2 regions of the Endozoicomonas sp. genome follow, and region 2 is predicted to be linked to the other one. Evidence: predicted binding sites of a transcription regulator. Region 2 holds the regulator's gene; the other holds the start of a gene.

Region 1 (4,568 bases), 2.0 Mb from region 2:
CCCTGTCAGAAGGGTGATTGAAAAAAGTGAGGCGGCCAGGGCGATCGTGGTTTTTTGCATCGGTTTCAGACTTCCACTATCTTGCTCAAAAATGACTAGCAGCCTGCTCGCAGAGCAAAATGAAAAAGCTGCACGAAAATGTGATAATAGCAGGATTATCTTGCAAAGGGTTAGGGAAACGTGTTGGAAAATCAAGAGTTGCGCAAAGCAGGACTTAAAGTCACCCTGCCTCGAGTGAAGATTCTGCAGATCCTTGAAGGCGCCGAAGACAAGCATATGTCGGCGGAAGATGTGTACAAGGCTCTGCTGGAAGCAGAAGAGGATGTGGGTCTGGCAACAGTCTACCGGGTGCTGACCCAGTTTGAGAGTGCCGGTCTGGTGGTTCGCCATAACTTTGATGGCGGTCACTCCGTGTTTGAGCTCTCCCGCGGAGAGCACCATGACCATATGGTGTGCATGGAAACCGGAGACGTTATCGAGTTTATTGACGAAGAGATTGAAAAGCGTCAGCACGCCATTGCTGAAGAACACGGTTTTGAAATCGTGGATCACAATTTAGTGATCTATGTACGACCAAAGAAGAAAAAATAAACATCAGAATAAGAAGACTAGAAGTAACCAGGCTTTCTAACCTTTGAGATTACCCCCGACATTTGCCGGGGGTTTCTTTTATGCCTGAGCCTGAAACAGCATTTCCTGGGCGTGACTCAACGTCGGCGCGGTCAGTTCCACACCACCCAGCATTCGGGCAATTTCATGGACACGATGCTCGCCATCCAGTTTGAGAATACGGGTACTGGACGCTTTACGGCTGACTTTTTTGCTGACGTGAAGGTGCTGATGAGCCTGGGAGGCCACTTGAGGCTGATGGGTAACACACAACACCTGTCCGCTTTTACCCACTTCTCTCAACATACTGCCCACGATCTCTGCAGTGCCACCCCCGATACCTACATCCACCTCATCAAATACCAGCGTTGGGGTTGACGCGGTTTGCGCAATAATCACCTGAATCGCCAGACTGATACGGGAAAGCTCACCACCGGAAGCCACTTTTCCCAGAGGGCGCGGAGACTGCCCCGGGTTCGTAGTTACCAGAAACTCAATGGATTCAAAACCCTGAGAAGCAACGGTACGATCAGGAATTTCTGTCAGCTCAACGCAGAATTTACCCTTGGGCATGCCCAACAATGCGATCCGTTCAGACACCTGCTTTTCCAGTTTTCTCGCAGCAGCTCTGCGCTTGGCCGACAGTTTTTCTGCCAACTGGTTGTGTTTTTTCTGCAGCTGTTCCAGGGAAAGTTCCAGACCGGCTACCTGCTCGTCATGACACTGAACTTTTTCCAGTTCTTCGCTGATCTGCTGCTGTTTTTCCAGCAGCTCTTCTGGCTGGACACGATGCTTCCGGGCCAGATCAAAAATAGCACTGAGCCGGTCTTCAATTTCACGGGCTCTTTCCGGATCGGCATCAAAGTGATCAATAAAATGATTCAGCTCGCCAACCGCTTCTTCTACCTGGATCTGAGCAGATGACAGCATATCCAGAGAGTTATTGATGGCCGCATGTTCAATCTGCAATTCACTGAGGCGATGCAGACAGAAAGAGAGCTGCTGCAGCAGGTTATCACCATCATCACTGGTACAGACCTGGGTAACCTGATGACAAGCCGATAAGGTTGCATCGGCCTGAGACTGCTGGCGATGCTCCTGCTCCAATTGCTCAACTTCACCGGGCTGAAGGCTTAACTGCTCCAGCTCATTCAACTGATAGCTCAGCAGTTGAACCCGCTCTTCCCTGTCCTGCTGGTCCGATAATAATGCATGAAGCTGTTCACGGGTCTGGCGATAATCCGCAGCGATGCCTGAAACTTCTCGAGAGAGTGCCAACGAGCCGGCAAATTCATCCAGCAGCTCGGCGTGATTGCTCTTTTTCAAGAGTGACTGGTGGGCATGCTGACTGTGAATATCAATTAACAACTCCCCCAGCCCCTTCAACTCGGAAAGCGTGACAGGTATGCCATTGATATAACCGCGGGAACGACCTTCGCGAGTGACAACCCGACGAAGAATACATTCCGTAGAGGGTGATTCATTACGGCCACTCTCACCATCGTAATCCCGCTCCTGCAACCACTCTCTGGCGGCAGGTATGCGCTGAAGGTCAAAACAGACTCGGATATCGGCCCGGTCAGCACCATCCCGCACACAGTCGCTGTCAGCCCGGCCTCCTAGGGCCAGCCCAAGTGCATCCAGCATAATGGATTTACCGGCACCGGTTTCGCCGGTAATGGCGGTCATCCCGGGGTTAATGTCCAGGTTCAGGTGGTCAACGATGGCGTAGTTGCTGATGGAAATTTGGTTCAGCATGGCAGCTCTCACGATCCCAATTGAATATCGGGTTACTGTTTATTTATACAGTAAACTTAAAACCCGAATTGGTAAAGAAAATTTCCCCTTGAATAAGCTGCCATGACCCCCATATTAGGCTATCAGTTGATATTTACTTTCGCCCTGGGGCCATACAGAAGCGCCACGGCTCAAAACACGAAGACACGTTCCAGCCAGCATATCAGGCTGGATTGAAATCCGGAGAAACGTTGGAATGACTGTAGAAAACACCAAGGCAGAAGATCAGGTCGAGAAGCCTGAAGCCACTGAGGCTGAAAGCTCTGCAGATGTTGAAGCAGCCGTCGTTGACCCTATTCTGGAGGAAGCTCCGGAAATTGAAGAACAGGCCATCGACGATACCGCCAGATGTATTGAAGAACTCGAAGAGCAGCTTGCTCAGTCCAAGGATCAGACTCTGCGTGCCCATGCCGAAGCCATGAACACCAAGCGACGCGCAGAGCAGGACGTCGAGAAAGCGCACAAATTCGCACTGGAGAAGTTCGTCAATGAACTGATTCCTGTGGTCGACAGTCTGGAAAAAGGCATTGAGAGCGCAGAACAGGGTGAAGGTCAGCATGAGACCATGCTCGAAGGCATGCGCCTGACCCACAAACAGCTGCTGGATGCCCTGGCAAAATTCAATGTTGAGCAGGTTAACCCTGAAGGTCAGCCGTTCGACCCGAATTTCCATCAGGCCATCTCCATGGTGCCAAACCCAGACATGGAGCCAAACACCGTGATGAACGTCTTCCAGAAGGGCTACACACTGCACGGTCGAGTTATCCGCCCTGCCATGGTTGTGGTTTCCAAAGCAGCTTAAGTAAATTTCACTGTCGGGTTGTTTCAAGGACGAGAATCTTGAAAGAGCCCCTTGAAAAAGAAAATGCCGCTCCCATATAGCAAACCAAGATCGTGGTAATCACCACATAGACGCTGTTTCACCAGACACCGCCTCTGCTGAAACCACTGGGAAGCGATCACTGATTTCAAAGAATTCCGCTCTGGCTTCAGAGCAATGGAGAAAGACAAAATGGGTAAAATCATTGGTATTGATCTGGGCACCACCAACTCCTGTGTGGCGATCCTGGATGGCGAAAAAGCAAAGGTTATTGAAAACGCTGAAGGTGCACGTACCACACCTTCCATCATCGCTTACACCGACGATGGTGAAATTCTGGTAGGCCAGCCAGCAAAACGTCAGGCCGTTACCAACCCTAACAACACCCTGTTTGCCATCAAGCGTCTGATTGGCCGCCGTTTCAAAGACGAAGTGGTTCAGAAAGACATCAAGATGGTTCCGTACAAGATCATCGAAGCGGACAATGGCGACGCCTGGGTTGAGGTTAAGAGCGACAAGAAAGCCCCACCTCAGATCTCTGCTGAAATCCTCAAGAAGATGAAGAAAACGGCTGAAGACTACCTGGGTGAGTCAGTAACAGAAGCCGTTATCACCGTTCCTGCCTACTTCAACGACTCTCAGCGTCAGGCGACCAAAGACGCTGGCCGTATTGCTGGTCTGGACGTTAAGCGTATTATTAACGAGCCAACGGCTGCTGCCCTGGCTTACGGCATGGACAAGAAGAAAGGCGACCAGACCATCGCGGTTTATGACCTGGGTGGCGGTACCTTCGACGTATCCATCATCGAAATCGCAGACGTAGACGGCGAGCACCAGTTTGAAGTACTGGCCACCAACGGTGATACCTTCCTGGGTGGTGAAGACTTCGACCTGCGTCTGATCGAATACCTTGCTGACGAATTCAAGAAAGACCAGGGCATCGATCTGAAAGGTGACCCACTGGCCATGCAGCGTCTGAAAGAAGCCGCTGAAAAAGCCAAGATTGAACTGTCTTCTACTCAGCAGACTGACGTCAACCTGCCTTACATCACTGCCGATGCGACCGGTCCTAAGCACCTGAACGTGAAAGTCAGCCGTGCCAAGCTGGAATCTCTGGTAGAAGACCTGGTTGCCCGCTCCCTGGAGCCATGTCGTATCGCGGTGAAAGACTCTGACCTCGACCTGTCTGACATCGACGAGGTTATCCTGGTGGGTGGTCAGACCCGTATGCCACTGGTTCAACAGAAAGTGGCCGAGTTCTTTGGTAAAGAGCCTCGCAAGGACGTTAACCCTGACGAAGCGGTTGCCATGGGTGCTTCCATTCAGGCAGCGGTTCTGGCCG
Region 2 (4,568 bases):
TGGGTGTTCTGGTTATTCGTTGCCACCGAAGGAACGCTGCAAAACGACGATTAACCTGGTTCCTGGCGAAGAGGTGGAAGACGCAGATGATGAATATGCGGAGGTTAACGCCCTGAGAGCCATGCGTCGTTGCCCCAAGTGTTCTACCGCTATGGAAAGCTACCTGATTGATGAGCATAGGAAGTTGCATGTCTGCGGTAATAACCCTGATTGTTCTGGGTTTGAAGTGGAGAAGGGGAGTTACAAGCTAAAAGGATATGATGGTCCCGTACTTGAATGTGATAAGTGCGGTAGTGAAATGCAGTTGAAAACGGGGCGTTTTGGTAAGTATTTTGGCTGTACTAACAGTGAATGTAAGAATACCAGAAAGTTACTCAAAAGTGGTGAGCCAGCTCCACCCAAAATGGAGCCAGTACCCATGCCTGAGTTAAAGTGTGTCAAAGTTGATGATCATTATGTGCTCAGGGATGGGGCTTCCGGGTTATTCCTTGCGGCCAGTCAATTTCCCAAGAACAGAGAAACCCGTGCTCCTCTGGTTGCTGAATTATTGCCGCATCAGGCAATGATTGACCCTAAGTATGGTTATCTGATGGATGCTCCCCGGCAGGATCCTGACGGGAACCCAGCAATTATTCGATACAGTCGTAAGACTAAGCAGCAGTATGTTATGTCAGAGCTGGATGGTAAGGCAACTGGTTGGAGTGCTACCTATGATGAGGGTAGCTGGAATGAAAAGCAGACTAAAAAGCGCCAGTCCAGTTAGGTCTATCTCACACTCTTGGTTCATGAAACAGGGCTATTAAGCCCTGTTGTATTATGGCTGTTATTAATTTTTGGCCCGGCAGCGCTAAGTTGTGCCTGGATGATTGATGGAGTTGGTTATGACAAACAATTGGCAGGGATATACCAATAAAATGCTCTTTCACTCCCGATTGTTGCTGGATGCCTGGGAGGAAGCAGATGATCTTGCCAAGCCCGCATTCCGTGAGGCCTGCCTGAATGCCATGGTTCAGGCTTATCGGTCGTTAATTGCTGAAATTATGACGAATTACCGTTTGCCGGTAAACCAGCTTCCCTCATTGGATGAGGCTATGAATAGTGTCCACTATAAGGGTGAGGTTTCTTCTGAGCTACAGTATATTGAGCGTCTTGAGCAGCAAGACTCATGGTTGTCAGCGTTGTTAAAGAACCATCTGGAATGCTCGATGCCTATTCAGCGGAAGAGTCTTGATTGCAATGAAATTCCTCTATTCAGTATCAATAGTGTTCGGCTTGATCAGATGGAGGGTTTTCTTTCCGTGCTTGATTCTCTAAAAGAGCTGGTAACCTATAGTCGAAACTTCAGCCTCGAGTGGTAAGCAGTCTGCAGATGAGTTCTTTACTGTATATTACTGTCCAGATTTAGATCTCTCCTGTTGTCTTGAAAGCGGCCAAAGCCTCATGCACAATGCTTTATCGCTAACCATTAAATTCTGGTGTCACTAATTATGTCAGCGTCATTTCTTGAAATTGTTGAATTACCTTCCGGCGAAATTGTATTGCGTCGTAGCGATGAAGAAAACGCTGAGCCATTGGTGACTATGTCATTTTCTCAGGAATTGCTTGACTTTCTCCAGGGTGAACAGGTTGAGGTTGCAAGAGCTATGCTGGATGCCTGCATAGCTGAAGTAGGGAGAAAAACTGAATCTGAGGCTGAAGAATATATTCCGGAAAATCGTGTTCTGCATTGATTTGTTGGAATCAATCCTATCCCCTGTTTCTGATGGCTAGGCCTTGGCACCTACCTGAACGTGCAGCAGACTCTAATTCAGACAGTGCTCTGCTATCCATTTGGTTAATCCAGCTTACTACTGTATGACTGGTTCCTGCGGCAAGGGCTTTTCGGGTGAGCTTAAGCGGATCAGATTGTGCTGAGGGATTGAGGACCTGTAGGCGATGTCTACTGATACCAGAAGCCTTTAGCCAGTTTATAGTGTTTTTAGCTTGTTCGCTTGACAGTATCAAAGTGAGCCAGCGCTGATCCTGGTCATTGGCGAGTTCACTGAGAACTGACTTCAAAAAACGTCCAGACTGCCAAGGTGGTCCTGAGATGATGAGTTCATCAATAAAGCTGGCAGGTTCATTGTCATGAATAGCGTCGTTGCTGCTCTGATTTAATGATGCGGTGAGTGCTTGCATGTCAGGTCCTCTACAACAGGAATCGTCAGGGACAGGCTTTTTCAGTTCCTGATGACCCCTACGCTCAGCCCTTCGATAGCAAAAGTATCAAGACTGAGATCGACTTCGATTGTTTTGAATTCTTCATTTTCCGGGTGGAGGTAAACTCTGTTTTTAATTTGTTCAAAACGCTTAACGGTGACCTCATCATCAATTCTGGCAACCACAATCTGTCCATTGGAAGCTGTTGATGTTTTGTGGACTGCGAGTAGGTCGCCGTCAAGAATGCCGATGTCCTTCATGCTCATCCCTTTTACACGTAGCATGAAGTCAGCTTTTGGAGAAAAGAATTCAGGGTTTATGGATAAGTGATCTTCGATGTGCTCCTGGGCAAGAATGGGGCTTCCTGCAGCAACCTGTCCTACAATAGGAAGGCCAGCGTATTCTGTGCCAGGTATTCGTATGCCTCTTGATGCTCCAGGGGTGATTTCTATCGCACCTTTACGAGCAAGTGCTCTAAGGTGCTCTTCGGCGGCATTGGGAGACCTGAAACCGAATGTCTGCGCAATTTCCGCTCGGGTTGGAGGGAAGCCGGTTTCTTCGATATGAGACCTGATCAGTTCTAGGATCTCAGTCTGGCGCTTAGTCAATTTATACATATCTGAATCTGTGTTTTTATACAGTACATGTAATTATATACAGTATTTTGTTGGCTGCAACTACCAGAACTTATTAATCAGACTTGATGTTTTAGTTTGCTAACGTTAGTTTTAAACAAATGTTTACAATGGAGGTTACACAGGCATGTCACAGTCAGCGACAGTAGACAGGATTCTGGACGCTGCAGAGAAGTTATTTGCTGAGCATGGGTTTGCAGAGACCTCCCTGCGTTCAATTACTAGCAAGGCAGGTGTTAACCTTGCTGCTGTTAATTATCACTTTGGTTCTAAAAAAGCTCTGATTCAGGCTGTTTTTTCCCGTTTTTTAGATCCTTTTGTCAGCAAGCTTTCCAAAGCGCTTGTTAAATATCAGGATAATAACGATGCCATTGACCTGGAAGAGATACTTCATTTGCTGGTAGATCAGATTATGGTTGTTGAGCCTAGAAGCCCAGAGGATCTTTCTGTCTGTATGAGGCTGATTGGGTTGGCCTACACCCAGGGGCAGGGGCATTTGAAGAAATATTTACGGGAGGTATACGGGGATGTGTTCCAAGCCTACCTCCAATTGCTGGTAAAAGCATGCCCTAACTTGCCAATGGGGGATTTGTTCTGGAGAGTTTATTTTATTCTCGGATCTGCAGTTTTTACCCTGTCAGGAGCAAATGCTCTGCGGGCAATTGCTGAAAGTGATTACGGGGTTAACTATGAGCTGGAAGAAATCATGAGGAAAATGGTTCCTTTCATGGCTGCAGGTCTTAGAGCTCATACCTGAAAGGCCGTTTCTACAAGAAAGAGTTTTAAACCGATGCTTCTTACCGTTCATATTTCCAGTCAGGAGATGGTGCTTCACGAGAAGAGTGGCAAGAGTCACACATACTCTGTTTCAACGGCCAGCAAAGGCACTGGCCAACAGGAGGGAAGTTGGCAAACACCTCTTGGACTGCATGTAATCCGAGCTAAAATTGGTGCTGGTCTGCCGGTTAATTCAGTATTTATTGGGCGCCGCTTTACGGGTGAGATTTATTCACCGCAACTTCGAAAGCAGTATCCTGGAAGAAAGGACTGGATATTAACCAGGATTTTATGGCTCAGTGGCCTTGAGCCCGGATATAACCGGCTTGGAAATGTTGATACCATGCGTCGCTACATATATATCCACGGTTCACCAGATACTGCAGTGATGGGAGAGCCTGGCTCTCGGGGGTGTATCAGAATGCATGGGGCAGATATTATTGATCTGTTTGACCGTATAGATGTTGGTACCAGGATCAATATACAGCTTAGCTGATGCATATTTTTTGTTTTCAGAGGATATATTTGTGCAATCTGGCTTGAACCGTGGTGTGCTTTTGGTAGACCTAAAGGGGCTTCAGCTTACTGCCGAAGAAAGCCAGCTGCTTTCCTTGCCCAGTGTTGCGGGTATTGTCCTTTTTTCCAGAAACTATCAGTGTCGGGAACAGTTAATTGCACTGGTCAGCGCGATTCGAGACGTTCGGCAAGATCTTTTAATTTGTGTTGATCAGGAAGGTGGGCGCGTTCAACGCTTCAAGGAAGGGTTTACCCGTCTACCTCCTGCACAGGCATACGGCTCATTTGCACCGGATCAGCAGTATCATATGGCTTATGAGTCAGGCTGGCTGATGGCGTGTGAGTTACTGGCCTGTGGGGTAGATCTTTGCCTTGGGCCTGTATTGGATATTGATCATGGCAAAACGTCTATTGTTGGGGATCGCGCTTTTGGGCGTTCGG

The links. The regulator LexA, encoded in region 2, represses DNA repair genes until DNA is damaged. The targets are predictions, from matches to a motif close to TACTGTNTANNTANACAGTA.
Region 1: recN (DNA repair protein RecN) is a predicted target of LexA. The motif match lies at 2,401-2,420, and genes of this name have one in related genera.

Annotation. Positions count from the first base shown of each region.
Region 1 is NZ_OZ239981.1:5,640,848-5,645,415, forward strand. Features, by position in the region: gene ACOCLE_RS24955 (outer membrane protein assembly factor BamE) at 1-60, opposite strand, end outside; gene fur (ferric iron uptake transcriptional regulator) at 181-591, shown strand; gene recN (DNA repair protein RecN) at 670-2,367, opposite strand; gene grpE (nucleotide exchange factor GrpE) at 2,603-3,208, shown strand; gene dnaK (molecular chaperone DnaK) at 3,419-4,568, shown strand, end outside.
Region 2 is NZ_OZ239981.1:1,617,115-1,621,682, forward strand. Features, by position in the region: gene topA (type I DNA topoisomerase) at 1-763, shown strand, start outside; gene ACOCLE_RS06980 (DUF6586 family protein) at 882-1,358, shown strand; gene ACOCLE_RS06985 (hypothetical protein) at 1,488-1,730, shown strand; gene ACOCLE_RS06990 (hypothetical protein) at 1,747-2,178, opposite strand; gene lexA (transcriptional repressor LexA) at 2,220-2,816, opposite strand; gene ACOCLE_RS07000 (TetR/AcrR family transcriptional regulator) at 2,962-3,591, shown strand; gene ACOCLE_RS07005 (L,D-transpeptidase family protein) at 3,625-4,107, shown strand; gene nagZ (beta-N-acetylhexosaminidase) at 4,139-4,568, shown strand, end outside.